One region of the Paenibacillus sp. GM2FR genome, then DNA from elsewhere that is predicted to be linked to it. Evidence: riboswitches for the same ligand, from Rfam matches in the RefSeq annotation. Region 1 holds a riboswitch; the other holds the start of a gene.
What was found. A riboswitch is a leader RNA that binds a small molecule or an ion and turns the genes downstream of it on or off. The one in region 1 is predicted to bind S-adenosylmethionine.
Positions count from the first base shown of each region.

Region 2: it holds a riboswitch for S-adenosylmethionine, as region 1 does, so the genes downstream of both, metA (homoserine O-acetyltransferase MetA) here and PAEVO_RS20780 (methionine ABC transporter ATP-binding protein) in region 1, are expected to answer to the same signal.

Region 1 is NZ_MKZM01000008.1:4,547,033-4,562,437, reverse strand. It holds gene PAEVO_RS20800 (DUF2515 family protein) at 1-1,221, opposite strand, end outside; gene PAEVO_RS20795 (thioredoxin family protein) at 1,359-1,703, shown strand; gene PAEVO_RS20790 (COX15/CtaA family protein) at 1,944-2,918, shown strand; gene PAEVO_RS20785 (Cthe_2314 family HEPN domain-containing protein) at 3,368-4,087, shown strand; SAM riboswitch class I at 4,209-4,355, shown strand; gene PAEVO_RS20780 (methionine ABC transporter ATP-binding protein) at 4,463-5,479, shown strand; gene PAEVO_RS20775 (methionine ABC transporter permease) at 5,479-6,147, shown strand; gene PAEVO_RS20770 (MetQ/NlpA family ABC transporter substrate-binding protein) at 6,216-7,058, shown strand; gene PAEVO_RS20765 (SDR family oxidoreductase) at 7,264-8,037, shown strand; gene PAEVO_RS20760 (NifU family protein) at 8,238-8,483, opposite strand; gene PAEVO_RS20755 (YuzB family protein) at 8,566-8,814, shown strand; gene PAEVO_RS20750 (NAD(P)/FAD-dependent oxidoreductase) at 8,872-9,930, opposite strand; gene mqnE (aminofutalosine synthase MqnE) at 10,088-11,194, opposite strand; gene PAEVO_RS20740 (HesB/IscA family protein) at 11,587-11,946, shown strand; gene PAEVO_RS20735 (hypothetical protein) at 12,123-12,332, opposite strand; gene PAEVO_RS20730 (YheC/YheD family protein) at 12,554-13,216, shown strand; gene sda (sporulation histidine kinase inhibitor Sda) at 13,515-13,658, shown strand; gene PAEVO_RS20720 (NAD(P)/FAD-dependent oxidoreductase) at 13,854-14,855, opposite strand; gene PAEVO_RS20715 (NAD(P)/FAD-dependent oxidoreductase) at 15,337-15,405, shown strand, end outside.
Region 2 is NZ_MKZM01000008.1:4,172,674-4,188,078, reverse strand. It holds gene PAEVO_RS18955 (HRDC domain-containing protein) at 1-599, shown strand, start outside; gene corA (magnesium/cobalt transporter CorA) at 677-1,612, opposite strand; SAM riboswitch class I at 2,054-2,183, shown strand; gene metA (homoserine O-acetyltransferase MetA) at 2,317-3,234, shown strand; gene PAEVO_RS18940 (PLP-dependent transferase) at 3,259-4,443, shown strand; gene PAEVO_RS18935 (aminotransferase class I/II-fold pyridoxal phosphate-dependent enzyme) at 4,440-5,660, shown strand; gene mqnC (cyclic dehypoxanthinyl futalosine synthase) at 5,827-6,960, shown strand; gene PAEVO_RS18925 (putative sporulation protein YtxC) at 7,193-8,098, shown strand; gene thrS (threonine--tRNA ligase) at 8,560-10,497, shown strand; gene PAEVO_RS18915 (3D domain-containing protein) at 10,780-11,526, shown strand; gene PAEVO_RS18910 (hypothetical protein) at 11,658-11,951, shown strand; gene liaF (cell wall-active antibiotics response protein LiaF) at 12,147-13,259, shown strand; gene PAEVO_RS18900 (sensor histidine kinase) at 13,265-14,347, shown strand; gene PAEVO_RS18895 (response regulator) at 14,366-15,019, shown strand; gene PAEVO_RS18890 (S1C family serine protease) at 15,182-15,405, shown strand, end outside.

The DNA.
Region 1 (15,405 bases):
ATCCTCCCAGATCTCTTCAAGATGAGGGCTATACAGACGTTGGCCACCCGGGAGCCATTCCGATGTGATGAGGTCAAATCCCTCATGGCCATGATTCATGGCTTGCTCAAGGGTCGGCGTAAATAAGGCCGGCCAATATTCGGCGCGCGATCCCTGGTGCTTGGTGGACCGTGCGAATGCCAGCACGGCGCGGTATATCTCCTCATATCCAAATAATAAAGCATACAGCGAACGGCCTGCCTTGATCCGAATGGACAGGTCGTCAAACTTGGGTAGGGTAAGTCCGGCCAGTGGCCTGGCTGGGGAAAGGGGCTTTTGGGCAGGGCTTGCGCCCGACTCCGTTCGATGGACTTGGCCCAACGGAAACACGATTTGATTCAACCGGGTCAGCTCATGCATCCGAAAGAAGGGATCCTGTAGAATATGCTGTCGGTAAAAAGGATGTCTCGCCACTCGCCCCTCAATATAATTCTGTTCATTAATGATGAGACCCACCGTAAGCAGCGAACTGCCCTGATCCTGCCAGAACTGCTCCCAGAACGGTGTCATGAACGATGAAACATGAAAGTGGGGGAGCAAATGAAATAGGGGCTTCCCTTTTTTTCGACTGTGTATATAGAGAAGCAGCTGGGGGTAGGCGTCCTGGAAGATCAGCGCATTGCAGCGTTCCAAGAAACGATACAAATTGCTCTTGAATGTGGGATCCATGAGATCCGACATCAATCCGCCCTTCAGATCGCTCATATTCCACCCGGCATTACGCGAGACCATATGGGCCAGCAAGGCCCAATGCAGCTCTGGATGTGACACATAACAGTCCAAATAGGCTTGCGTACGAGTCACATTGCTGCGGTTGGCTTCGGCTGCGGCCTCTTGAATATGATGAATCAGCTCCTGCTCATCTTGAGATAGCTGAACATCTGCACCTGGCTCATGAATCCGAATGTCGCTATACCCTTGCATAGAAGGGTACGGAAACGGGGAAACGCTCTGCTGGAGATAGGGATGAGAGGAGAGAATGTTCTTGAGCTGCCTGCGAATCGTTCTAACGGCTGTGGGATCCCATTTCAATTCATGTCTGCTTGTCCGGAGTTTTAAGGAGAATCTCCACGATGCGATCATTCCCGACCATGATTCTGTCAGGGCTAGCGGAAGGGTTGCCGTCCATGACCGTACATCCTTGCCCAGGTTTTTTTTATCTTTGGGTCCGTTCGAGTGCATTCGGGGTCACCTGCACTTTCTAATGGTTAATCCCAGCCTGTGAACATCATAATGTCAGTATGCTCTAAAATTTGACTTCCACTCAACATTTTGATTCACTAAGGGTGAAGGAATTCGACGTAAAGGGGAGATAATCAATGGAAAAAATCACTTCAGAAGCAGAATTTCAGGTTGAAATCCAGTCTCCGCGACTGACTGTTGCCGTATTTAAAGCAGACTGGTGCGGCGATTGCAAGTTTATCGATCCATTCATGCCGGAGGTTGAGACGAAGTTCTCAAACCAATTGACTCTGGTAGAGGTTGACGTCGATGCTGTCGGTGACGTGAGTCAGCAGCAAAATATTTTGGGGATCCCCAGCTTTGTTGCATATTCCGATGGACGTGAGCTGGTTCGCTACGTTAACAAACTCCGCAAATCGCGCGAGGAGATTGAAGATTTCCTGCAGCGTGCCGTGGACGTATACAGTACGATTCATAAGTAAGAGTGACCATAGCACCGCCGCCTTGATCTATAACTGGCGGCGGTGTTGTTTTACATATCGGATAGAGGTAGGGCTACGAAGTCAAGTACCTGCATCATGAAGGTTTTTCTCATTTTTGAACATTTTGTCACAATCGCTCAAGTGACCGTAGCCGTAGAATCAGGTATAATGAAATGTGGACTGTGTACGATGCGATCCTGTAAAGGTTTAAATAGTGAATATGAGCAGCAGGTGAGATAAGTGAATGATAAACAATTAAAATGGCTGAGTTACATAACATGCTTAATTATGTTCTGCGCGACTTTCGGGGGCATGGTTGTGACTAAGACGGGCTCGGGACTCGGTTGTGGTCAGGAATGGCCGCTGTGCAATGGTAAATTTGTTCCCGCTTACACGGTATCCTCCATGATTGAGTATTCCCACCGGGCTGTCAGCGGAATGGCGGGTTTGGCGGCGCTGGCTTCGCTGATTGCGTTCTGGAAGTACAAGCGGGATCGCCGGGATTTGATGGCTTATGTTATCGGGACCTCGGTATTCGTCGTGGTGCAGGCGATCATGGGGGCGCTAGCGGTGGTTAAGCCTCAATCGGCCGCGATTATGGCGCTGCATTTTGGCTTCTCGCTAATTGCTTTTGCGAGCTCCGTCATGCTGGCTCTGGGTATGCGGCGGGTAGAACAGGCGAAGGGGCCCGTAGACTTGGAACGTCTGCCTCGGGTAAGCAAGGGTTTCCGTAATCTAGTCTGGGGCACAACCCTGTATAGCTATATCGTCGTTTATATTGGTGCATTCGTTAGCCACACCGATTCCCGGGAAGGCTGCTCCGGCTGGCCGCTGTGTAACGGGGAAGTGATCCCGGAGCTGAGCGGTGGAGTCGGCATCGCTTTTATGCACCGGGTGGCAGCGCTTCTGCTGCTGATCGTGGTGGCGGTGATGGGGCATTTTGCATATTGGCGCAATCGCGACAACCGGGAGGTACAGATGCTGGGCATTTCGGCAACCGTGCTCTGTCTGCTGCAGGTGTTTAGCGGTGCCCTCATTATGGCAACGATGCATAACGAGGAGGTTTACGTATTCTCCGCACTGGGACACACGCTGCTGATCTCGGCCTTATTCGGCGTACTCTGTTATTTAAGTGTCCGGGTATGGCAGCTCAGCAAGCCGCTTGAAGCTGAGATGCGGCCGGGTCACAACATGCCTCGTGAAAAGATCGTATAAGTAAAGAAGCAAAAACCATGAAACAAAGAGATCGAATGTAAGGCAACATATGTTAAGCAAAGTCCCCGGGCCAACGTTCGAGGGCTTTGTTGTATAGAGAGGGAATTGATATACCAACCGTCTAACCGTCCGCTCAACCTGTCTGATTTAAGGAAGACGCTCGAAGCGGTACTGGAAAGGTTTGATTCGGCAGCGGATTTGTTTATATTTATTAAGATTGACGAAGCCGATAACCAGGGAATATCTCAAGTCGCTCCATTCTGTGGGGGTTGTCTGGTCGTTTCGTGGGCATTCTATGTGAACGAACTGAAACACAACCGGGATACCCCGGTGAGTTATTCCCGCGTGAGGATAACGTGAAGACGGTTGAACGCGGTGGAATCACTATTTAGACAAATAGCGGTCCAAGAAGAACCAAGATTAATTTGATGACGCGAGGGGGTACCGCCATGCTTCGTATGTTACTTGGGGAACAGCCCCGGCACAATAACGGACTGCTTGAGGAAGCCATCGAATCGATGGTCAAGACAACCCGGCTGCTGCAGAAGGAAATGGAGAAAAATCAGGATCCGACGCATGACTTTCGCAAGCTTGAGATTTGGACCCGGGGGTTGATCGTTTCCCTGGATGAGCTGGAACAGAGCTGGAATGCGGCAAGGCATTTCAGTCAATCGGTCAAATCGGGTTACATCGATGACATGTCGATTCAGGAGCAAGGGGAATATCAACGATATGTGTATTTTTACAAAAACGGCTTCATACGGGTATTCTCGATCCTTGACAAGCTGGGGACGGTGTTGAACGATTTGTACGATCTTCATACCTCCAAGGTGAAGGCGCATTTCTCTTATTTTACGGTCCTGCGGCAGTTTAAATTCCTGAAGGCCCACGGAGAGCTGGCCAAAGAGCTGGAAGCGATCAAGGAGCGTTACAAAACACCGCTGAACACACTTCGGAAACGGCGCAACGCCGAAATCCATTACATGAATTCCGAGATGCAGGATGATTTATGGCAGCGTCATCAAGGGCTGTCGGACAAGATCGAGCTGGAGGATATCGATCAGCACCTGGACGATCTCAAACAAGGTGTCGATATGGTATGCCGGAGTCTGGCGGCCTCTTATAAATATACGAACGAGCTTTGGGGGAAAAATGGAGTCAGGGCTTAGGCACAAAATCGCCATGAAATTCCTTTTGACAAAAACCTGAAAAGAATCTATACTAACTATTGCATTCATTAAATGTAATTAAATCAGATCAAATTAATCGGAAAAATTTCATATCGATGTTTTCTTATCGAGAGAGGCGGAGGGACAGGCCCGATGAAGCCCGGCAACCGACTCCAGCGTGTAATTGCTTAACGCAGTGGCGCTTGGAGTGACATGGTGCTAATTCCTTCAAAGCTGCAGGATATCCCTTGGCTTTGACAGATGAGAAAAGGCGTTGACTTTTACGTAAAGAGGGCCCTTTTTGATTCTACAAAAAGAGGCTCTTTTCTTTTGGGTAAATAGATATGAAGCTTCGGAAAAAGGAGGATTATCGGATTGATTGAGCTCAAGCAATTGACGAAGCAGTACGGAAAAGCCGGAACCTTAACCACTGCGTTGTCCGAATTGGATTTGTCGATTGAAAAAGGAGAAATTTTCGGAGTGATTGGACACTCCGGTGCAGGTAAAAGTACATTGATCCGTTGTATCAATTTGTTGGAGCGTCCCACCTCGGGCGAGGTGTGGGTGAACGGTAAGAACTTAACGTCGCTTGGCAAGAAGCAGCTTCAGACGGAACGCCGCAAAATCGGCATGATTTTTCAGCACTTTAACCTGTTATCTTCCGCGACGGTGTACGATAACATTGCGTTTCCGCTGCGTCTGATCAAGACGCCGAAGGCTGAAATGGAACGCAAGGTATCCGAACTGTTGGCTTTGGTCGGCTTGGAGGCCCATCGGGACAAATACCCGTCCCAGCTATCAGGCGGGCAGAAGCAGCGGGTTGGCATAGCCAGAGCGCTCGCAAGCGATCCCGAAGTGCTGCTGTGCGACGAGGCCACTTCGGCGCTTGACCCGCAGACGACCGATTCGATCCTGCGCCTGCTGCTGGACATTAATAAAAAGTTTCATCTGACGATCGTGCTGATTACCCATGAGATGCATGTGATTCAGAGCATATGCGACCGGGTCGCCGTCATTCATCAAGGCGGCATTGTGGAGCAAGGGCCGGTAACGGAAGTGTTCCTGAAGCCGAAGCATGAAGTGACCCAGGAATTTATCCGCCAGGAGATGGACAGCGGCGAAGCGCTGCGGCTGGCCATTCAGGGCCAGGCGAATGGACCTTCAAAGGCGGTGCAGATTACGTTCCTTGGTTCGAGAACGTACGAATCGATTCTGTCCCATACCGTTCATGAGACGGGCGTGAATTTTGCGATTCTGCAGGGCACGATCTCCACGATCAAAGAAACGCCGTATGGCCAGCTCATCGTCCGTTTCGAAGGGGAAGAGCGTGCCATAGAAGATACGATCCGGAAGCTGCTGGAACAAGGATTAGACGTGGAGGTGATTCATTAATGTTCGGGCTTGATTTTACCCAGATCGACTGGAAAGAGATATGGACGGCAACATTGGATACCCTTCGGATGCTGGGGGCTTCGGCATTGTTCAGCTTCATCATCGGACTGCCGGTTGGCGTGCTGCTCTACATGGCTGCAAGATCTACATCCGGTTTGGTGCGCTTTGGTTACACGATCCTGTCGTTCATTGTGAACATCCTGCGTTCGGTTCCGTTCATTATCCTGATCGTTGCGATGATCCCGATTACGAAGTCGCTCGTAGGTGTTTCGTACGGCGTGCTGGGAACCATTCCGCCGCTCGTGATCGGCGCTGCCCCATTCTTCGCCAGGCTCGTGGAAACGGCTTTGAATGAAGTGGATAAAGGCGTGATTGAGGCGGCTCATGCCATGGGCTCCTCGACAAGCCAAATCGTATGGAGGGTTCTCCTCCCGGAGGCACGTCCGGGTCTGCTGGCGGGGATGACCATCACGATTGTAACCCTGGTATCTTATACCGCGATGTCCGGTCAAGTCGGGGGCGGCGGATTAGGGGATTTGGCCATCAAGTATGGCTATTACCGTTATGAGACCGAGATCATGATTCTGGCCGTTGTGTTGATGATCGTGCTGGTACAGCTGCTGCAAATGGCAGGAGATCGCCTGGTGCGGCATTTTACAAGAAAATAACGGGATTGATGAGGCTTCAAGGAAGACAACATATAAATAATATATTTTTTCGGAGGGAGACTTTTAGAATGAAAAAATGGACATTAGCATTGATCAGCTTGACCTTGGTTACGGTGCTGGCTGCGTGCGGCAGCAAGCCTGCGGATAACGCAGCTGAGCCAGGGGGAACAACAGGAGGCGGTGCTCAAGAGACGGTAACCTTGAAAGTAGGTGCTTCACCTTCACCGCACGCCAAAATTTTGGAGCATGTCAAACCAGCGCTTGAAAAAGAAGGCGTGAACCTGGAAATCGTAGAGTTCACGGATTATGTTCTGCCTAACACGCAAGTGGATTCCAAAGAAATCGACGCGAACTTCTTCCAGCACAAGCCTTACCTGGATAACGAGATCAAAGAGCGCAAACTGGATCTTGAGTCCGTGATCGCCGTGCATGTGGAGCCGCTGGGTGCGTATTCCAAAACCATTACATCTGCGGATGAGCTGAAGGATGGAGCTGTTGTAGCCATCCCGAATGATCCTTCGAATGCGGGCCGTGCATTGACCCTGCTGTCCAAGAATGGCGTCATTAAGCTCGAGGATGAAACCAAGCTTGAAGCTACCGCCAAGGATATCGTGGAAAATCCGAAGAACCTGGAGTTCAAGGAAGTTGAAGCCGCCATGCTGCCGCGTATGCTGGATGAGCTGGATCTGGCTGTCATCAACACGAACTACGCGCTGGAAGCGGGACTGGACCCAACGAAGGATGCACTCTTTATCGAAGACAAAGAGAACCCTTATGCCAACCTGCTGGTAGCTCGTCCGGACAACAAGGATTCCGACGCCATTCAAAAATTGGCGAAGGCGCTGACTTCCGAGGACGTGAAAACCTTCATTGAAGAAGAGTACAAAGGCGCCGTCATCCCGGCATTCTAATTCGAGTTCCAAAGCTCGAATATGCTGAATATAAATTTTTCGTATTTGTAAAGAAAGGGCATTATCCCAAAAGAGACCTATCGGTCTTGAAGGATAAGCCCTTTCTTTTTTTGTGTCAACGCCCATCTCTGCCGGGTTGCAAGTTGTTAGGCCTTATCAAATCTTTTATACTGAAGGAAGGATATCCATCTAAGGAGGGAAAGCCTTGAAGGGAAAAGTGGCGCTGATTACAGGCAGTGCGACAGGTTTGGGAAAAATGACAGCTTTGTCGTTAGCCCGGCAGGGATGTCATCTAGCCATAAATTATGTAAACAGCAAGGATGAAGCGGAGGCGCTTTCCCGTGAGATTGAGGGGTTTGGCGTGAAATCCATTGCAATTAAAGCCGATATCGCCAGCGAACGTGAGCTGTATTCATTGGTCGATCAGACGGAGGAGCGGCTGGGCAGCATCGATATCCTTGTTAATAATGCGGGACCGTTCATTCGGGAGCGTCGTCTGTTCTCAGAGTACAGCCGCGACGAAATCGTACATATGGTGAATGGCAATTTAACCGGCGTCATGCTGCTGGACCACCGCGTTCTGCCAGCCATGCGGGAGAAAAAGTGGGGACGCATCATCCACTTCGGTTTCGGACATGCCGGAGAAGCCCGCGCGTGGCCTCAACGTTCAGCCTACGCGGCTGCCAAGGTGGGCCTGGTTTCCTTTACGAAGACGCTTGCGGTGGAAGAAGCACCGTATGGAATCACCGTGAATATGATATGTCCGGGGGACATCCGCGGAGCAAATAAAGAGAAGACCATCGATGAAGTGTCAGGCATTCAAGATGGGCTGACCCCGCGCGGACGATCGGGAAGCGGGGAAGACGTTGCGAGAGTGATCGAATACCTATGCCTGGATAAGTCGGATTTCATTACCGGCAATATTATGGATATATCCGGCGGGCTGGACCCGATCCGCCCGTTGATTAAACCGGAATAACATATCATTCTCTAAATAGCTCCACAAAGTGGAGCCTATGCTTCCGATTCTTATTCCAAATACTTTGAGGGGACCCCAAAACACATAAATGCGATTAAAGAATGGCTTACGCTTCGCTGAAAACTTATACATTCTTTAATCTCAAAAAAAAGAGTCTTGATTCCACGAGGGAACCAAGACTCTTTATAGTTAAAGAAGATTTAGAATACTTGAACTACTTCTTGAATGCCTTCTACTTCTTCAACCAGGGCGCGTTCAATCCCTGCCTTCAGAGTAATGGTGGAGCTAGGGCAGCTGCCGCATGCACCCATCAATTTCAGCTTAACGATGCCGTCTTCAACGTCAACCAGTTCCACGTCACCGCCGTCGCGCTGCAGGAACGGACGAAGTTTATCAAGCACTTCAGCCACTTCATCATATACAGTGGTTTGCGTGTTTTCACTCATCTTGTTCAACTCCTTTCCTCCCTATATTATAGTACATAAACCGGCAAAATAAAATGCCAATCTTAAGGCAGGTCTTATAACAATGTCCATTATCATTGAGTTTTGCACAAGCAATTCCTATTTCGGCACGGATAAAGTTCTCCAGACGCTTGAAGCCGAGTACGATTGTCAAGTCATCGAATACGGCTGTCTGACCAGCTGCGGTCAGTGCTACCTGATGCCCTTCGCTTATGTGGATGGCGAATGGGTCGAGGCCCCTACGGCAGAAGAACTGCTTGACGTTGTCAAAGCTAGGCTCGAAAGCTTTCAGGACAGCGAAGAGGAAAGCTGACGCTGATACCTGGCATATTCCGTAAGGAGCAACAACGCGTCTGCAACCTACCGGGAGCTAGTAGTGACGCTTGGATTTCCAGAGAACACCGCTCTTCAATATCCTTGGTACCCGGCCCAGCACAGAAGTGCTGCCCATGAGTCCAAAGCCTGCATGTTTGCCGAGGGAGCCGAGGGTTCCCTTGAGCTTCAGCGGAGATACCTTTGGCGTATCCTCACGCCATATAGCTTTCATGACATGTCCCACTTGCTCGGCTTGAGCCCCGGCCGCTTGCGCGCTCGGGACGAACGGGAGGCTTGCGCAGTCGCCGATCACGTATACTTCCGGATGGGACGGAACCTGATACCACTCGTTCAGCAGAATACGTCCGCTGCGATCTTTTGGCAGATCGAGATCCTGTACGACCTTTACGGGCTGAATGCCCGCCGTCCATACAGCCAAGTCGGTTGGGATAGGCACATCCAGATTGTACACGGCGTCCTTCTCGACTCGGGATACGGAAACGCCGCTGTGGATATCCACATGGTGTTCCTCAAACCAGCGATGAATATAAGCAGACAAACGGTTAGGAAAAGAAGAAAGTACCCGCTGTCCCCGGTCCAAGATGGCGATATTAAGGTCAGGCCGGCTTTCACGAAGATCGGCAGCGAGTTCGATGCCGCTTAAGCCTCCGCCAATGATATGAACATGACCATAAGGTCTGAGGTTGTTCAGGTGCAAATAGGTTTCCCGGGATGCAGAGAAAGATTGCAGGCTGAACGTGAATTCTTCAGCGCCCGGTACGCCATGATAACGGTCCGTACATCCCAGAGCAATGGCGAGTTGATCGTATTCCACGGGATCGTTGTTCGTCAGGTTAACAAGCCTCTTCTCCAGATCAATGGATGTGACTTCACCATATACAATTTGGAGGCGGTCATACACCGGGAATTTAACACGAACGGCGGTATCGGCCACGGTGCCTGCTGCCAGCGCGTAATATTCGGTTTTGAGTCCTTGGTACGGCATGCGGTCGATGAGCACGACCTCCACGTCCGGAGGAAGATAGCTGCTGAATAATTCTTGAATTAGGGCAAGACCACCATAGCCTCCGCCGAGAATGACGAGCTTTTTCATAAATTTCTTCCTTTCTCAAGAGATAAGAAGGTGAGCGCCGATTCGCAAGAAAAACGCCGCTAGAAGCGGCTTAGGTTACCCACGCTATATTATCTCTTTAACCTGTTTTCCGTTTTTTGGAACGTCTCTCGTTTGCTTAAATCCCTGCTGGTAAGACTTATTCGTAAACCTTGATCTCGTTGTAGAAGGTATCGCGTTCAACCGGAATCCGGCCTGCGCCTTGAATGAGCCAGACGAGCTCTTTGCGTGTCAGCCCTTCCGGTGTTAAAGCTCCTGCAGCATGGCTGATACGTTCTTTCAGGATCGTACCATGGACGTCGGAAGCGCCGAAGCTGAGAGCCACTTGAGTTAATTGCGGCCCGATATTAATGAAGTACGCTTTGATGTGGTCGATATTATCGAGCATCAGACGGCTGATGGCAATGGTTTTCAAATCTTCGTAGGCCGAGTTGCGGCGCATGATGCCTGCATTCTTATTCTTCGGCTGCATGGACAGCGGAATGAATACCATGAATCCATTGGTTTCATCCTGAAGTTCCCGAATTTGCAGCATATGGCGGATCCGGTCCTCATGGCTTTCGATCGATCCGTACAGCATGGTGGTGTGCGTCTTCATACCAAGCTTATGTGCGGTACGGTGAACATCGAGGTATTGATCGACGTTGGCTTTGTCCACCTTCATCTTCTGACGATATTGGTCAGACAGAATTTCGGCGCCGCCGCCTGTTAAGGATTGGAGACCTGCTTTTTGCAGTTCTTGGAGTACTTCCTTTGTGCTAAGTCCGCTAATGCGAGTGAAGAATTCAATCTCTGCCGCGGTATAGGCTTTCAGAGTTACTTCCGGGAAACGCTCGCTCAATGCCTTCAGGGAATCTACATAGTACTGGAACGGCACATGGTTATTATGTCCGCCAACGATGTGAAATTCACGAATGCCGGGATGAATATGCTGCTCGACATACTCGATCATCTCAGCGCCGGACAGGGTATAGGAGCCTTCCTCGCCTTGATCTTTCCGGAAATTGCAAAAAGCGCAGTGGGATTCGCATACATTCGTGAAATAGAGACTCATGTTCTCAATGAAGTAAACTTTTTTCCCGTTCTTGCGCAAATTGGCTTCATTAGCCAGCTGCCCGAGGGTCAGCAGGTCATCGGTTTGATACAAATACACACCGTCTTCAAGATTCAGGCGTTCGCCGCTTTGGACTTTCGCAACGATCTCGGCCATTCTCTGATCGGTAAATGGTGTCACAATTGTGGACATGTTCAATCCTCCTGTTCACACTTGACCTGCATAGAAGATCCAGCAGAAAAAGCGATCATAAAGTGAATCACTCCCCTAAGGGAACGGTCCGTTTATAGTGGTATAACAACAAACATCAATAATGGGCTGAATAATTAAATAAGTTTGTGAAAAAATATACAACTGTGGACCAGCCATAACCTTTGCCGCTTTTTAACCGGGGTATGTGACAATTATCCAACAGTTGCCGCCCATGTTCCTTCCCTATTATAAACCTGACCCCTCGGGGTAGCAACACAAATAGAGGAATTGAAAATAGGTTTGTCATTACATATCAAAAGCCATCATAACAACCTTGAGCGAATTCGCGAAGAGGAGTATACTTAAAGAGTGAACGAAAAGGAGGGTGACCTATGATTACAATCAGCGACTCAGCTGCAGAACGTTTAAAAGAAATGCTTGCTGAACAGGAAACGCCCAATATGTTCCTTCGACTGGGTGTCACTGCCGGCGGTTGCAGTGGTTTTTCATATGCAATGGGCTTTGACGATAATGAAACGGAAGCAGACGTATATATGGATCTGCAGGATATGAAGGTCGTTGTCGAGAAGGACGATCTGAAATACCTGAACGGCCTGGAAATCGATTTTGAGGAATCCGGCATGACCGGCGGCTTCACCATCCACAATCCGAACGCGACCGTAACTTGCGGCTGCGGTTCGTCATTCCGTACGGCAACGGATGCGGGCAAACCGAACGAAGAGCCTTGCTAATAAGGACGCTCTAGAGGGTTAAGCCTAAGTCAACAGTTAAAGACCTCTCCCGACAATCTTTGTCGGAGAGGTCTTTTTTGCGCTATGGGAAACATTAGCTAGAGCCATTTGAACCCAAAAAGCAGCCAACTCCGTGTAAAGGGGAGGCTGCTTTTTTTTGGGTTCTACCTATCCGATCAAACCGGAAAGAAGAAGGTATCGTTCAGCATCAGCACAATCATGCCGGCGGCCACAAGCGAAAATACGATGCAGCCCGCTCCGAGTCCTCTGCGCTTATCCTTGATGAACTTGAAGCCCATAATAAAGATAAGAACGGTGATGGCGGCAAGGGCAACCGACATGCCGACAATGGCAATCCAGTACAATATTTCAAACAACGCTGCCAAGGTGACAAAGCCTCCTTTATGGGTATCCCTGGTGATGGATGTATTACGGACAAAGCTCTGTTCTTACTATACGATAGATCACATCATTTGCAAAGGGAGGCTGCCGTGAGGCCACAAGAACCCCAATTATTAGGCATACCATCACGGACAATCATCCAAGACAAAAAGCGGATAGGGGAATAGGATAACGTATGTCATGAATAAAAGGAGGCGAAAGCAGCATGGCGGGAAGACAACTGGCCAGCAAGTGGCTGAAGACGGAAGCGCTGCTGACCGATCCGCAGGTTGCTCCCTACATTCCGGCTACCCAGTCGTATGGAGGGGATACCCTGGTCTCAATGCTGGCCGAACACGAAATGGTCGTGATCAAGCCGATTATAGGAACCGGTGGTAACGGAGTCATCCGAATACAGAAGGACGGAACGGGATACTTGGTAACCCATAAGAGGCGTACTGTTCATGTAGATACATTGAATTCCCTGTTATACGTATTGAGCAGAATGAGACTGAGACGGCGCTATATGATACAGCAGGGTATTCATCTGGCTAAAATTCAGGGACGTCCGCTGGATTACCGTGTAAAGGTAGTCAAGGATCGAGGGAGATGGGTATTCCGGGCCATGCTTGGGCGGCTCGCGAGCCCAGGGCTTTTCGTGACGAATATTTGTAAAGGGGGGACGCTGCTTCGTTGTGGTCCTGCACTCCGGCTGTCACTGCCCCATATTAATGCAAAGGAAAAGCGCAATGAAATGCGCCACGTAACCAGACAGTGCATAGCGATACTGGAATCCCATTTTCCAGGGATCGGGGAATTGGGATTTGATTACGGATTAGACAACGAGGGCAAGATTTGGATTTTGGAGGTTAATACAAGACCAGGCTGAATTTTTGTTTAATAATCCCAAATGAAATCGTTTATATGATTTTTTAATAGGGTAATAAAAAAATAACCACAATCTACCGATATTATAATTGATCAATTTTTTTTATAGTAGATTTTCCCCATATCCTGTGTATAACATTTATCCCCATAATCCACTTTGATATGACCCTGTTTTTTACACTTACCAACAAATTATACACAGGATTTCCACAAGAGGTTGTGGATAAGCGAACAGTTGTTCCGTTTTAGCATGTCTGATATGATAGATTCAGGAAATTTGAGGAAGGGGTGTGAGAGGGATGGCTATGTTGACGGATGAGATGCTTCTCGATTCCTATCATATGGCTGTTGAGTTGAAGTTGGAGCGAGAGTTCATCACTCTACTGCTAGCCGAAATTCATAAACGGAACTTGGACACCGATTCCGGCAGCATCCTGCATTAATCAGATTTTTCGTATATAGAATAGATAAATTACGACATGATACGTATATAATGTGGGAGCTTTCAACCAAGTTCTACATATGGTTTGAAGAATAGAAAAGGTATCTTCGATTCCGGGGCGGCGCAACCCCTCGGAATGAAGATACCTTTTTTTCTGTGAATATAGATGTATATAAAGGTAAAATCCTCAATGACCTTACAATTTCATGTTACTGCTGTGGCCCGGAGCCAATCTGGCTTCAGGATCGAAGTAAACCTTGGCATTGTTCACGGCGGTAGGTGCTTCACCAAATCCAACAGCGATCAGTTTGACCTTGCCCGGATAGGTGGTGATATCGCCGGCTGCAAAAATACCCGGGATACTTGTTTCCATACGGGAATCCACCACAATGGAGTTGCTTTCGATGGCGATGCCCCATTCGGAGATCGGACCGAGGGAGGACACAAACCCGAAATTGACAATGACATTGTCCACTTCAATCTCTTGCGTCTCTTTGGTTTTAATATGCGAAAGCGTAACCTTCGTAATCGTGTCCTCACCGTGTAATTCAGTGATTTCGGTTGGCGTAACGATATTCACCTTCGATGCCATTAGCTGCTCAACGCTATGCTCATGGGCACGGAATTTGTCACGGCGGTGAACCAGTGTAACCTGCTCGGCGATCGGCTCGATCATGAGCGCCCAGTCTACCGCGGAGTCGCCGCCGCCGCTGATGAGAACCTTCTTACCTTTGAAGCGGCTGAGATCGTTGACGAAATAATGAAGGTTGGTCTTTTCGTATGCTTCTGCCCCTTCAATCTCCAGTCGACGAGGTTGGAACGCTCCTACACCAGCTGTAATGATAACCGCTTTGGCATGGTGTTCGCCCAGATTCGTTTTTACGACAAAATGACGTTCTTCGAGTTTTTCGACAGCCTGTACTTTCTCTTCAAGACGAATGTCCGTTTTAAAGAGCTCCATTTGGGCCGACAGATTGTTCACAAGCTCTTGAGCGGTTACTTTCGGAAAGCCTGCTACGTCATAAATATATTTCTCAGGATACAGCGCAGCCAATTGGCCTCCAAGCTGAGGCATGCTCTCGATAAGTTTTACCGAAGCTTGGCGCATTCCGCCGTAAAAAGCAGCAAACATACCTGCAGGTCCGCCACCGATAATCAAAAGATCCGTCATATTGCTGTCTTGTGGCATCGTTGTCATGCGGTAAGCACCTCCATAAAATGAGTTTATATTCGAATCAGACAGACGTTCTTGTCCGGATAAAGCTGATTCAAGAATTCCTTACCTATTATAATCGTCCCGAACCGGCATGAAAAGACGAGAATTGAGTTAAAATACCTAACAATGGAATGGATGCGCTTACTTAGCAAGTAAGGGGATAAATGGCGGAATCATTTGCACATTATATGGCAAAAAAATTCTTGATATTTGCATAGTTTATGCATATGATTAACGTGATAACTTGTGTTCATTACAGGGTAGTCCTATATATTGTCAGCTGGTGCAACAGTAAGGGAAACCTTAGTCTTGCAGCTATTTTTGAACCTTTAATGAACCATCAGGTCAAATGATGAAACGGGCTCTGATAAGGGCTCTTCTCTTTTTTTGGATGCAATTTCACAGAATGTTAACATGTGCACCATACTGTATATATAAAGAGTAAGCTGGAAGGAGCAATAGAATGAGCAGCATACCGAAGATCGTAATCCTTGGCGCGGGTTACGGGGGCATATTGACAGCGCAGCGGCTG
Region 2 (15,405 bases), 370 kb from region 1:
GCGCCTTCATCCCCCAGAATGAGGAAGAGCTGCTGCAGCTTCCGGGAATCGGGGTCAGCAAGGCCTCGGAGCATGGGGCGGAGTGGCTGGAGATCACGACGAAAATCGAGCGAACCACAACCTTTCCATTGGATTGGGTTTATAAGCAGCTGCAGGAAGAAGTGTTCTTGTCCTGGCTGTATAAACAGAAGGAGCAGCGCTACAAGCAAGAGCTGGACCGCTTCCGAATCCGTCGTACGATGCTGCTTGGCATAGCAGAGGGAGCTTCGCTGACCCAGCTGGAAGAGCGCACCGCGTTATCTCGCCGGGATTTGGTTGAGGAATTGGAGGGGCTCGAGAAGGAAGGTTATGACACGGAGCAGCTGCTGGAGGTAGAATTGAATACGATGACGGCTTCAGAGCAGGCGACGGTATGGAAGGCTTTTGAAGAGCTGGGCGATACGTTTCTTAAACCGGTATTACAACGGGTATATGGAGAAGGACAAGCCCGGAATGGAGAGGTAGAAGAGATTGGCGGAACGGAGAAGCTGTATGAGCGGCTGCGCCTGATACGGATTCGCTTCCGGCGGGAAGAGCCTGGCAAAGCGAACGCAGGCTAATCCGCACGAACGAAATCAGGACGGATTTCCTTGTGCAAGGAGATCCGTCCTGATTCTGTCTGTGGAGATGTGATATTTCATATCCAGTCCTTTTTGCGGAACAGATAAAACATGAGGGCACCGGCAGAAATCATGATGCCTATAACTACATAATATGAATATTTCCAGTGAAGCTCAGGCATATTGTCAAAGTTCATGCCGTAGATGCCCGTAATCAGCGTCAGTGGAATAAAGATCGTTGTAATGGCGGTAAACACACGCATGATTTCATTGGCCCGATTGGCGATACTGGATTGGTAAGCCTCTCGAAGGTTCCCCATAAGATCCCGGTAGGTCTCGAAGGTTTCGGAAATTTTCACGGCATTTTCATAGATATCGCTGAAATATTTCTGCAGCTGGTCATCGATCAGCCGGAGATCTTTTTTGTTAAGTGTATTGATAACTTCCTTCTGCGGACCAAGCACCTTTTTCAACCAAAGAATCTCGCTTCGCAGACCGATAATCTCGCTTAAGTGTGTTTTTTTGGTATGCATCAGGATGTCTTCCTCCAGCTTTTCAATCCGCGCCTCGATGCGGTCCCCGACGGAGAAATAGTTGTCCGTGACAAGGTCGATCAAGAGGTAAAGGAAGCGGTCAGGCGTGCTGACTTCGTCCTCCCAGAGAAGCGGCTTAACGGTGCGAAGCTCGTGGATCTTTTGCTTGGTTACCGTAATAATAAAATGTCTGCCCAGGAAAACATTCAATGCCCGAAGGAAAATCTCTTCGTCGTCAAACCGGATGCTGTTCACGACGATAAAATAGTGGTTCTCGTATATTTCAATTTTGGGACGCTGCTCCTCTTCGCTGAGGCAATCCTCAACCGCAAGATCATGCAGGGAGAAGAGGGGCTGCAGTTCGGCTAAATCATCCACGTCCGCATCCAGCCAGTAGAAGCCGCTGGCCGGAGGCGTCAGCGTCATTTCGATGTCATCAATAGGGGTAAATACGCCCGAATCGACCAACCGGATTTTCATCTGATATCACTCCTTTGTCAAATACAAACTGCTTGGTTCAGCAGTAAAGGCACAGGATATCAGCCCACCGGTATACAGGCATGATTCAAGGAAGGTTAGAATACGATAAAAGCGCATGAAAAATAACGCCGCCCTCTGCCGGTAAGCTGATCTTAATCCTATGCGGTTGTGCGTCTTGTGCATCCAGTTTCTGGCTCGGGTCACCGTCCATCTTCCATGTCACCTCTTTCATACTCGGTTTTAAACAGCACTTGTCTAGTATAACGCCGGGTGTAGGACCTTTCAAGTTGAAAATCCGGTGCAATCAAGGGCCATTTGTACAGGGTATGGAAACCTTCGGTGAAGTGTGACGGACTTATGAAAAGGTTCTTGACGAAAAATTGGGAATGATTTAAAGTAAGTATCAATTACGAACCATTTAAGACAACTGAATAAAGCGAAATCTTATCAAGAGCAGGTGGAGGGACTAGCCCTATGAAACCCGGCAACCGGCGGCAACATCGCACGGTGCTAATTCTTGCAGGAGATACGACGCTTCTTCGAAGCCGTTGTATAGTCTGACAGATGAGAGAGGCGCATTGTGATACGTATATGATGACCTTTCTCTACTTCGAGAAAGGTTTTCTTGCGTTTATACAGTCTAACGCTCTTTCTCACAGCTTTTTATGGATGTATCATTTCATATTTCGAAGGAGTGAGCCACAATGCCAATTAAAATTCCGGATGCCTTGCCGGCAAAGGAAGTTCTGGCTGGAGAAAACATTTTTGTCATGGATGAGAGTCATGCATTTCATCAGGATATCCGCCCATTGCGAATTGCTATTCTGAACTTGATGCCAACCAAGGAAACGACGGAGACCCAGCTGCTGCGATTGATCGGTAACTCCCCGCTCCAGGTGGATGTTGTTCTTCTTCATCCGAGTTCCCACGTTTCGAAGAATACGTCGGCTGAGCATCTGAAATCATTTTACAAAACCTTTGAAGAAGTGAAGAACCGGCGTTTTGACGGCATGATTATTACAGGAGCTCCCGTCGAGCAGTTGGAGTTTGAAGAAGTGAATTACTGGGATGAGCTTACTGAAATCTTTGAATGGACCAAGACGCATGTGACCTCCACGCTCCATATCTGCTGGGCATCGCAGGCCGGGCTTTATTATCATTACGGCGTGCCGAAATACAGCCTCGAGGAAAAATGCTTTGGCGTATTTCCACATACGATCAATGAAGCATGTACCAAGCTGCTTCGCGGCTTTGACGAAATGTTCTTTGTTCCGCATTCCCGTCATACGGAAGTTCGGCGCGAAGACATTACAGGTGTTGACGATTTGGTCATCCTGTCCGAGTCCGAGGAAGCAGGCATTTATTTGGTATCCAGCCGCGATGGAAAGCAGATTTTTGCCACAGGGCATTCCGAATATGATGCGGACTCTCTGAAATGGGAGTATGACCGGGACGTTGCCAAAGGAATGGATATCGCGCTGCCGCGCAACTATTACCCGAATGATGATCCAACAAGGACGCCTCCGTCCATCTGGCGCGCGCATGCAAACTTATTATTTACTAATTGGCTCAATTACTATGTATATCAGGAAACGCCGTACGATATTGGTCCGCAAATATAGCAGTATACGGGAGGAGAGTTTGTGATGGAGAAGAAACCTTTGAATATAGAGAGCCGGCTGGCACAGATCGGGTCGGTGCAAGAACCGGTAACCGGAGCCGTGAATTTTCCGATTTATCAGGCTACGGCGTACCGCCATCCCAAATTAGGCCAGAGCACGGGGTTTGATTATGCCCGTACGAAAAATCCGACCCGGTCGGTATTGGAGGATGCCTGCGCCGAGCTGGAATCCGGTGATGCCGGCTTTGCTTGCAGCTCGGGCATGGCTGCCCTTCAGACGATTTTTGCTTTGTTCGGCCAAGGGGATCATCTGATTGTATCGCTGGATCTGTATGGTGGGACGTATAGGCTGCTGGAGCGGATTATGTCCAAGTTCGGCGTAACGGCTACGTACGTGGATACGAATGACCTGGATGCCCTGGAAGGGTCAAGACAGCCCAACACGAAGGCTGTCTTTGTCGAAACGCCGACCAATCCACTTATGATGATTACGGATATCGAAGCCGTCTGTACGTGGGCAAGGCGCCATCAACTGATCAGCATCGTCGATAATACGCTTTTGACTCCATATTTCCAAAGACCCATCGAGCTTGGGGCGGATATCGTCATACATAGCGCCACCAAGTATTTGGGAGGACATAACGATGTGCTGGCGGGTATCATCGTAACGAAGGGCAAGGAATTATCGGAGGAGATGGCTTTCCTTCATAACTCCATCGGCGCGGTGTTAAGCCCGACCGATTCCTATCAGCTGATGAGAGGCATGAAGACGCTTGCGCTGCGCATGGATCGGCACGAAACGAATGCCACCGCAGTGGCGACATTTTTGACAACTCACCCAGCGATCGGCGAGGTATATTATCCTGCCCTGCCGGATCATCCGGGACATGACATACAGAACCGTCAATCCAGCGGCAACACCGGCATCTTCTCCTTCAAGGTGAAGGACGCCCGCTATGTGGAGCCCGTGCTGCGGCATATTAAGCTGATTGCGTTCGCCGAAAGCCTCGGGGGCGTCGAGTCCCTGATGACATACCCAGCCGTCCAGACCCATGCGGACATCCCGCTTGAGATTCGGGATGCGATCGGTGTGGATGACCGCTTGCTCCGGTTCTCGGTCGGCATCGAGCATGCGGATGACCTGATCGCGGATTTGGATGCTGCGCTGGGCGCAGCTATGGCTGAAGTGGAAGGGAGCACGGGAGAATGAGCATCGATAAAGGCCCATCAGGCTTGGAAACGCAATCCAAGCAGTTATCAACAAAACGGGAGCGCGAGGAAGAACTCCGTTTCGAGACGAAATTATTGCATTTCGGCGGGGAAATCGACCGGGCAACCGGCGCCTCAAGCGTTCCGATCTATCAAGCCTCTACGTTTCATCATGAAGATATCTTTAACCCGCCCCAACATGATTACAGCCGTTCCGGCAATCCGACGAGGCAGGCGCTGGAAGATTATATCGCCCTCTTGGAAGGAGGCGTACGCGGTTTCGCTTATGCTTCCGGTATGGCCGCGATCTCCAGCTCGTTCATGCTGCTCTCCGCGGGCGATCATATGATCGTGACGGAGGACGTGTACGGCGGGACCTACCGCCTGCTGACCAGCATTCTGAGCCGTATGGGCATCGAGAGCACCTTTGTAGACATGACCGATCTGGATCAGGTGAAGGCGGCCCTCAAACCGAATACGAAAGCTGTCTATATGGAGACTCCTTCGAACCCGACCCTGAAAATTACCGACATTGGTGCCGTGACGGATTGGGCGAAGGAGCAAGGCCTGCTTACCCTGCTGGATAATACGTTCATGACGCCGTTTTACCAGCGTCCGATTGAATTCGGCGTGGATATCGTCATCCACAGCGCGACCAAATTCCTTGGCGGGCACAGCGATGTGCTGGCAGGTCTCGCGGTAGCCAGAACCCAGGAGCTTGGAGACCAATTGAAGCAACTGCAAAATGGTTTGGGCACGGTGCTTGGGGTTCAGGATTCCTGGCTCCTTATGCGCGGCATGAAGACACTCAGCACACGAATGGCCCACTCCGAGCAAAGTGCAGCCAAGCTGGCGGCCTGGCTGCAAGGGAGAAGCGATATTGAGCGAGTGTACTACCCTGGCCTCTTGAATCATCCGGGACGTGAAGTCCACGAGAAGCAATCGAGCGGTTATGGTGCGGTCATCTCCTTTGACGTCGGCTCAGGCGAGCGCGCCAAGCAGGTGCTGAACCATGTGAAGCTGCCGCTGGTAGCGGTCAGCCTGGGAGCTGTGGAGAGCATCCTGTCGTATCCGGCGATGATGTCGCATGCAGCGATGGGCGAGAAGGTTCGGCATGAACGCGGCATTACGGATGGTTTGCTCCGTTTCTCGGTTGGACTCGAGGATGTGGACGATCTGATTGCTGACCTGGATCGGGCTTTTGCTGCCAGTTACTAAAGATTTGCATGGAAGCAAGGACTTCATTTAAAGATATGCCAAATCATAGAATTCGGCATCCTGTCACGGACGGGATGTCGTTTTTAATGCCGGATTGTGGTAGGATGAGATAGAAAAAGTTTTACTGGTGATTTGTTATTTTGCTCTAAGTAGGGAGGCTGCAAGAATGAGTGCGGTAAACCGTATATTGGATAAAGCTTTACGCGGTGAGCGTCTAAACCTGGAAGATACCGTGACGCTTTTTGAAAGTGACGAGATTGAGAAAATTGGCCATGCGGCGGATGTGATGACAAAGCGCCTGCATCCGGATCCTATCACAACATTTGTTATCGGCCGGAATATCAATTACACGAACATATGTGATGTATTCTGCCGTTTCTGTGCTTTTTATCGCAGACCGGGCTCTTCCGAGGGCTATGTTCTGCCCGATGAGACGATTTTCCAGAAGATTCAGGAAACCGAGGATGTGAACGGTACTGAAATTCTGATGCAGGGCGGAGTCAATCCGGATTTGCCTTTCAATTATTATACGGACCTGCTTCGTAACATCAAGAAGCGGTTTCCTAACATTACGATGCATTCCTTCTCCCCAGCGGAAATTATGAAGATGGTGGAGATCTCCGGGCTTACACTCGAAGAGGTAATGCGCGAGCTTCACAGCGCGGGTCTGGATTCGCTGCCTGGCGGCGGCGCAGAGATCTTGGATGATCGCATCCGTAAAAAAGTCAGCCGTTTGAAAGGCACATGGCGCCAGTGGATGGATGTCATGCAAACGGCTCATAAAGTCGGCATGAACACGACGGCAACCATGGTGATCGGTCTGGGCGAAACGATGGAAGAGCGTGCGCTCCATATGCTTCGCGTACGTGATGCTCAGGATGAATGCATTCAGAACGGTTATGATTCCAAAGGCTTCCTGGCCTTCATTCCATTTACGTTCCAGCCGGACAATACAAACCTTAAGCGTGAACGCGAAACGCCGGAGGCGTACTTGAAGACGGTAGCCATCGGTCGATTGGCGATCGATAACGTTCCGAATTTGCAGTCGTCCTGGGTAACGATGGGGCCTGAGATCGGCAAACTGTCACTCAGCTACGGCTGTAATGACTTTGGCAGCACGATGATGGAGGAGAACGTGGTTTCTTCCGCAGGAGCTGTGTATAAGGTCAATATTGAATCGATTATTCAATTGATCCGCGAGACCGGTAACATTCCGGCTCAACGCAATACCCGGTATGATATTCTGCGCGTGTTCGAAGATAACAGCACCGTTGAGCGCGACTTTGTCATGCAGAACTAATTTTATACTTCATGAAAAATCCGCAAAGCGGGCCGAGCAACTCGGTCCGCTTTTTTTATATTGGGATATTAGAAAGTATGGTTTTCATGGAACTTAAATCGATCGACATTTTTAGTATGCGCGCCATTTATTAGATATTCTTTCGGACTTGCTTGTTTTTCCAAGCAGGAGTTCCGTATATCCCCGAGCGGGTCCCCATATACTGAAAAGGGAACTCGAAAGGAGTGATTCCATGGAACTGTTCAGCATTTCTGTCGGTACACGGACGGAAGACGAGAAAAAGGCGTTTCACCGTATATTGTCAGACAAGCAGAAAGAGCTACATAAACAATGCAAGCAGCTGAAATTCACATTCAGCGCTTCGGATGACCGCGTGATTTGGACGTGCTCCGGCAAGCTTCCGCTGTCCTCATGGACCGCATCGGCCGACACGCTGCGCCGGCTCACTGCCGAAGCAGTCACTGCTTATATTATGGAAGAGAAGGAGCAGGAGATTGCTGCACGGTTAATGTTCTCGGAATTCGAGTTTGATGATGAGGAAGAAGCGGGGCGGATTCTGCAATGGTTTTTGATGCTCCTGCAAAAAGAGGAAGGCCCGTCCGCGGACTTCTGGCAGAGCCGCAGACGCAAGCTGTCCGAAGGCATATACCAATGCCTAAACGAAGCATCTGAGCTCAATCTGGATGGATACATGACCTTCCGGCTTCAGTCCTATGAACAGGAGCTCCGCGAGATGGCGGAGTATGCAGTGGATGAATTTATGCTGGATCAGCAGTACGAGGAGTTTGTCAGCCTGCTGAAATATTTTGTTTATTTTCAGGAGCCCAAAATGCCGCTGGTTCACGTCATTCATAAGGGGGAGGAGGATTTCCTGCTGCTGGATGGCAATCTTCGCCCGATTGAACGTCCTCGAGATGAAGGACTCGTTATGGAAAGGCTGGACCAGGATATGGAGATTGAAGATATGGTGGTCAGTACGCTGATTTCGGTATCTCCGGCCCGCATGATTATCCACACGAGGCAGCCTGAGCTTCCCGTCATCGTGACATTGGCCCACATCTTTGATAACCGCGCCGAAGTATGCTGCAGTTGTCCGGAATGCAGCGCGCTTCTCGGAAGCGGACGAATGATGACTTGACGCACCGAAGCGGTCAGGATTATAATTACTGATAAATTCACGTAAAAGCTCTGACAAAGACATGAATCAATCCGGATTTGACCGCTCAGAGAGAGGAAACCTCGGCTGCAATTTCCTCCGGTTCGCCATTGATTTACCCCTTTGTAGCTGTGTCGTCGAACCCGCACGTCATGATGAATGCGGATGAGTAGGCTTCACCGGTTCATGACCGTTACTCAATGCTGATGAAGGATCTTAATCGTTTATGTACCCGGTACATAAGGTGATGGAGAGATCGAATTAGGGTGGAACCACGGGTATAACACTCGTCCCTTCGCGGGACGGGTGTTTTTTGCATGTTCCGGTATCTTTCGTTGAAGTCCAGGCGGGCACCTCAGCGGTCCATGCCTGTCTTCGCGGGGAGACTAACGCGTCCTTCATATATGGAAGAAACGTGAAATACTTTTTGGGAGGAATACAAGGTGGCTATTAGCATTAAATTGCCTGACGGCTCCGTACGGGAGTATGAGGCGGGCAGCAGCATTGAGGATGTGGCTGCGTCAATCAGCAGCGGACTTAGAAAGAATGCGGTCGCGGGAAAAATGGACGGGATCGTCGTGGATCTCTCGACACCGCTTCAGGACGGAGCTTTGATCGAAATCGTAACGCAGGATACACCCGAAGGGCTTGAAGTGATGCGCCATAGTACAGCGCATTTGCTGGCTCAAGCAACCAAGCGTTTGTATGGAGCGAAAGAAGTAAAGCTGGGCGTGGGTCCGGTCATTGAGGACGGCTTCTATTATGACATGGATCTGGAGGAGCCTTTGAATCCGGAGGACCTGCAGAAGATTGAGAAGGAAATGGAACGCATTATCGGCGAAAATCTTCCGATTGTCCGCAAGGAAGTAAGCCGTGCGGAAGCGCTGCGCATCTTCGGCGAGCTCGGGGATCCGTACAAGCTGGAACTGATCAATGCCCTGCCAGAGAATAGCGTCATTACGATCTATGAGCAAGGCGAATTCTTTGATCTCTGTCGTGGACCGCATGTCCCTTCAACCGGCAAGATCAAAGTATTCAAGCTAATGAATGTGGCAGGCGCATATTGGCGCGGCGACAGCAAGAACAAAATGCTTCAGCGCGTTTACGGTACGGCGTTCGTGAAAAAAGCGCAGCTCGATGAGCATCTTCATCTGCTGGAGGAAGCCAAGAAGCGCGATCATCGTAAGCTGGGCAAGGAATTGCAAATGTTTACGTTCTCTCAGCTTGTTGGACAAGGCCTGCCGATCTGGCTGCCAAACGGCGCGAAATTGCGCCGTACCCTGGAGCGTTATATCGTGGACATGGAGGAGCGCCTCGGTTACCAGCACGTGTACACGCCTGTCCTCGGAAACGTGGAGCTGTACAAAACTTCAGGTCACTGGGAGCACTATCAGGAAGATATGTTCCCAAAAATGGAGATGGACAACGAGGAGCTTGTTCTTCGTCCGATGAACTGTCCTCACCATATGATGGTATATAAGAGCGATATGCACAGCTACCGGGATCTGCCGATCCGTATTGCTGAGCTTGGCATGCAGCACCGCTATGAAATGTCCGGTGCACTGACCGGCTTGCACCGCGTGCGCGCGATGACGTTGAACGACTCGCATATTTTCTGCCGTCCGGATCAGATCAAGGAAGAGTTTGCGCGGGTCATTCAGCTGATCATGACCGTCTACAAGGACTTTGGCATCCATGACTACCGCTTCCGCCTTTCTTACCGGGATCCGCAGGATACCGAGAAGTACTTCCAGAACGACGAAATGTGGGAAATGTCCCAGCGCATGCTGCGCGAAGTCGTCGAGAGCCTGGACATGCCGTTCTATGAGGCCGAAGGCGAAGCTGCCTTCTACGGACCGAAGCTCGACGTCCAGATCCGTACGGCTCTAGGCAAGGAAGAGACGCTGTCAACCGTTCAGCTCGACTTCCTGCTGCCTGAGCGCTTTGAGCTGGAATATGTCGGTGACGATGGCCAGAAGCATCGTCCGGTCGTTATCCACCGCGGTATTCTGGGCACCATGGAACGCTTCACCGCCTTCTTGCTTGAGAATTTTGCAGGTGCGCTTCCGCTGTGGCTGTCACCGGTGCAGGTTAAAGTCATTCCGGTTTCCAATGCCTTTGAAGACTATGCCAAGGAAGTGGCCGAGAAGCTTCAATTCGCCGGTATCTCCGTAGAGCCGGATCTTCGCAACGAGAAGCTGGGCTACAAGATTCGGGAAGCACAGCTCGAGAAGATTCCTTACATGTTTATCGTAGGCGAGAACGAGAAAAATGCGGGCGCCGTTTCCGTCCGCAAACGCGGCGAAGGGGACATCGGTGCCCAGCCGCTGGACGAGATCATCATCAAGCTTCGTGAAGAAATTAACACCCACGTCGTTTAAGTTTGGCTTTAAGTGCATGTTCAAAAAGGTCGATTTTCAGCACCGAGAAGGTTGGATGAAGCTAGGGAGTGAGGAGCGGAGCGTACGATTTGGGTACGTGAGCACTGGAAGGCCCGGCTGAATTCAAGATTCGATGCCGAGCTGCTTCCCGATTCGCTTCGTGATCAAAAGCGGACTTTTTGAACAACCTCTATAAGTAACAAGGGAACATGCAAACCTCTGCCATCACGTATATTCTATTTGGGAAGTGGGAACCCTCGCTAGTAAGGGGGAGGTACTCACATGATCCAATGGAAAAAATGGCAGAGGTTTTTTGCTGGTTTTATTTTATCAGCCGTCTTGTTTAGTGCAGGTTCTTCAATAGTAGAAGCCCACAATCTGATTCTAAGCGAATCCTATGGTTCGACGGACTTCAGAAATGTATATGATCCGGCCGGGGAAATTCAAGGCTCCGATTACGTGGAAATGTCTCGCTTCTATGCGCTTCGTGTAGTAGGTTTTAGCGATATGAATAGATACTTGGAAGTTCCGGATACGGGGCCAAAGGCCAGCCAGCCGGGCAAGAAACGGGAATCCATGCCTGTGCTTGCCCCCAGGGAGGACCAGGTGCTGCATACGGTGAAGGTAACCGCTACGGGGTATACGGCAGGTTATGAATCGACCGGGAAGAAGCCGGGACATCCTCAATATGGAATCACCTACTCCGGGGTGAAGGTTAAACGGGATCGAAATACGCTATCTACGATTGCCGCGGATCCGGATGTATTTCCGCTTGGCAGTATTCTCTATATACCGGGTTATGGTTATGGAATCGTAGCGGATATCGGATCAGCGATCAAAGGGCAAAAAATCGATCTTTATTTCTCCACAACCAAACAAGTGTTCAAGGAGTGGGGGAAGAAGGACGTCGAGGTACAGGTCATTAAAACCGGAAGCGGCAAATGCACGGAGGAAATGCTGAGAACCCTGGATACCGCGATCGAAACCTATCGTTTCCTGCCTTCATCCGTTCTGGAGGAAGCCATTTAGGGTGATTATGGCGCATAGATTGGCAGTAAACATTTAAGAATAATGCCTCCCTGTTCATCACATACTACTTTTCGGGGGCCAAACCCCTGAAGAGGATGATGGTATTGCATATGAACAGGGAGGTGAATACTGTGGCTAAAAAGAACAAAGTACAAGAAAACTTTAAAACACCGAATGAAAAGTTTAACGCTGAGTTTGCTGAAGATACCAGCATAGCCAGCAACCCAAAAGGGAATTCCAAAGTTCAAGAGAACTTCAAAACACCGAATGAAAAGTTTAATGCTGAGTTTGCTGAAGATACCAGCATCGCCAGCAATCCAAAAGGAAATTCGAAAGTTCAAGAGAACTACAAAAAGCCGAACGAGAAGTTTGATGCTGAGTTTGGCGAACTGAACACACCAGGGGACCATTCCGCTAACCGTTAAGGTTTAGATGTCAGCGTCCGTTCGTGAAATAAGACCTCCGCTATAGCGGGGGTCTTTTATTTTGATGCTTTTCCCATTTTTATCCATGGACTCAGTCTCAAGACCGAGATCAACTTCATTCCACCGCCGCTAACCGGTTCATTGCAATATGTTGTACACTGTAGTTAAGAAAAAATAGAACTGGAAGGCAAGGGGATGACCATGAGTAGAAAAGGATGGAGCCAGCTTAGCAACGGATTGCTGCTCATCGGTATTGGTGTGGTATTTCTTCTAAATCAGCTCGATATGATACATGTGGATCTTGGTTATATATTCTCGACCTTTTGGCCGGTGTTTATCATCTGGTTCGGGCTGCAAAGCTTAATTTATGCCCGTGGAGGAGCACTATGGGGCTCCGTTGTGCCGATCATTATCGGATCGTACTTTCTTGGCAGAAATCTGGATTTGATTGACTTCTCATTCGGCGATCTGATCAAGTATGCGATTCCGATTATCCTGATTGGGTTTGGATTGCAGGTTATTTTCAAACCGAAGGATCATACGCCACCGCCATCGCCGCCAAGTCCGGATGACTTCAGCTCACATCGGCGCGACGATTACAATATCCCGGAGCCGCCTGAAGCGCGTCCGCTTGATTCTTCTCTGGATGAAGAATTTGAACGGAGATTTGGTAAAACAGACAAGGCTGACAAGACTGAGAATACCTTGCCCGATCCTGAACTTGAATCACAGGATTATCATGAGCCAGGTAAGGGTTACCGCTGGCAGGGGCAGCATCATGAACGCCAGCGCCAGGACCGTCAGGATCGCAGCCGGTTCAGGGTTCATGTGGATTTTGACGATAACGGCAGAAGCTACGGCGACGGATCGGAATATAAGGATGAACAGCACGGGCACCATCATCATCATCAATCTTGGCATAGCCATGATGCGGTGAACAAGTCCTCTTTTATCGGGGACGTGCATATGGGAAAAGATTATTTTCAGCTCAAGCCGACCAATATCTCGCAGTTCATCGGTGATACGGTGCTGGATCTGACCAAAGCCCAAATCCCTTACGGCGAAACGAAAATCAACATCTCGGCGTTTATCGGGGATGTCAAAGTATTCGTTCCGAATGATTCGGATGTCGGCATTCATGTCACAACCAACTCCTTCATTGGCGATATGAAGGTGCTGGAGGAAAGCCGCAGCGGCTTTATGAGTAATGCCGGTCTGGAAAGTCCGCATTACAGGGAAGCGGGTAAGAAAATTCGAATCACCGTTAGCGTATTTATCGGTGATGTCAAAGTGAATAGGGTAGGATAACCGTTATGATGGGGATATTGAAAAATACCAAATGGGTGATACTGTTTTACTTTCTGTTGATTGGAGCCGGGGTTGCTGTTTTCCTGTATACAGCAAACCAATCCGGCTACATACATATTGAAGATAACCGGCTGTGGGTGTATTACACGGTCGGTGTACTTCTGTTTACGGGGATTGCTGGATACATCGCGGGACAGCGCATTCAGCGACCGCTGGACCTGCTCCATCTGAACATGCTGCAGGTTGCCAAAGGAAATCTGAACGTACGGCTGCCGGCCATGGAAGACGGCTCTTTTTCCAGAGTATACGATGAGTTTAACGGAATGACAGAAGCGCTGGAGAAGAAGATGAAGCTGCTGCAGCGCCTGGGTGAGCAGGATGTCATTGAGAAAGAGATTGCCGCGGAAGCGGCAGTGCTTGAGGAACGACGCCGGATGGCAAGGGATTTGCACGATACGGTCAGTCAGCAGCTTTTCGCGATCCACATGTCGGCATCATCGCTTCCGGCGGTTCTTAAGCGAAACCCGGAGCAGGGCGATAAAGTGCTCGGCCAGTTGATTGAGATGTCTCACGTGGCTCAGAAGCAGATGCGGGCGCTGATTGCACAGCTTCGGCCTGTTGAACTGGAAGGAAGAACCCTAGAGGAGGCACTTGAACGGTGGTTCCCGGATTACTGTCGCCAAAATGGCCTGAAGGGCATGAAGGATGTTGAACTCTACGGCGGGGTATCGGATGCGATTGAGCATCAGCTGTTCCTGATCATACAGGAAGCAGTAGCTAATATTGTGAAACATGCCGGTGCAGGCCTTGTCAGCATGTCGCTTCGTGAGGATCAGAAACGCGTGATTTTAAGCATCAGCGACGACGGGGTTGGGTTTGACGAGGTGGCGGGCAAGCAGGGTTCATACGGGCTGTCCACGATGCGTGAGCGGGCCGAAAAGCTTGGTGGACAGGTCGATATTATAAGCAAAAAAGGCGCAGGGACGACCGTTCGCGTGAATATTCCGTTGTTTGAGGCCGAGGGCAATCAGGGACCGGCTGCGGAAGAGGGCAAGGATGAGGAAGTGCTGGCTGAGCCAGTGGAATAGAGAGGGGACAACATCATTATGGGTACGATTCGGATATTGCTGGCGGATGATCATGATATGGTTCGTATGGGATTAAAAACGTATTTGTCGCTGGATCCGGGATTTGAAGTGATTGGAGAGGCGGCAAACGGCCAAGAGGTCGTTGATATGTTAAGAAATGGGGATGAGTCAGACCGGCCGGATCTCATTCTGATGGATCTGATGATGCCGGTGATGAACGGGGCGGAGACCACGCGTGCGGTCATGTCCGAGTTCCCGGACCAGAGGATCGTGATTCTGACCAGCTTTCTCGAAGACGAGCTTGTGGTTGAGTGCATTGAGGCGGGGGCTGTCAGTTATGTACTGAAGACCGTTTCGGCCGACGAGCTCATTTACGCCCTTCAGGGAGCTTTCAGGGGCATGCCGGTCATGACCAAAGACGTGTCGGAAGCACTCACCCGGGGGATCCGCCGACATATGGTGAACGGCGACGATTCCGGGCTTACCGAGCGCGAAAAAGAAGTGCTGCTGCTCATTGCCGAAGGCAAGAGCAACAAAGAGATCGGCGAAGAGCTGCATATCAGCATCAAAACGGTCAAAACCCATGTCAGCAATTTGCTGATGAAGTGTGAGTTGGAAGACCGCACGCAATTGGCGATTTATGCCCACCGTAAGGGATGGGTGAAAATATAGCGACTCCGTTCGGATCAGATTTCCCCTTGACGCGGCCTTAGCTTTCTTTTTATCTGCCTTTTAATTGTTTTTAAGGTACTATTAAGGTTTATAGTACACAATAAGAACAGTTAATCAATTAAACCACTTGGAAGCAAGTGATTTTAAATAGGAGGTAGACCTATGGACGACCAAAGAAAGCGCTACGGGTATCCGGATGATGAGGGAATGAACAACGAGTCGAATAACAATGAAGCACCGAGACGTGAGGAAGCATCCACGAAGAATTCGTCTTATTACTATTCTTACGGACCGTTTCAGTCCATACCCAATGAACGCGATGATCAGCAGACAGAGCGACCATATCAGAGCCGGGAATCGCAGGAAGTGGAAGTTACCGCTCCGCA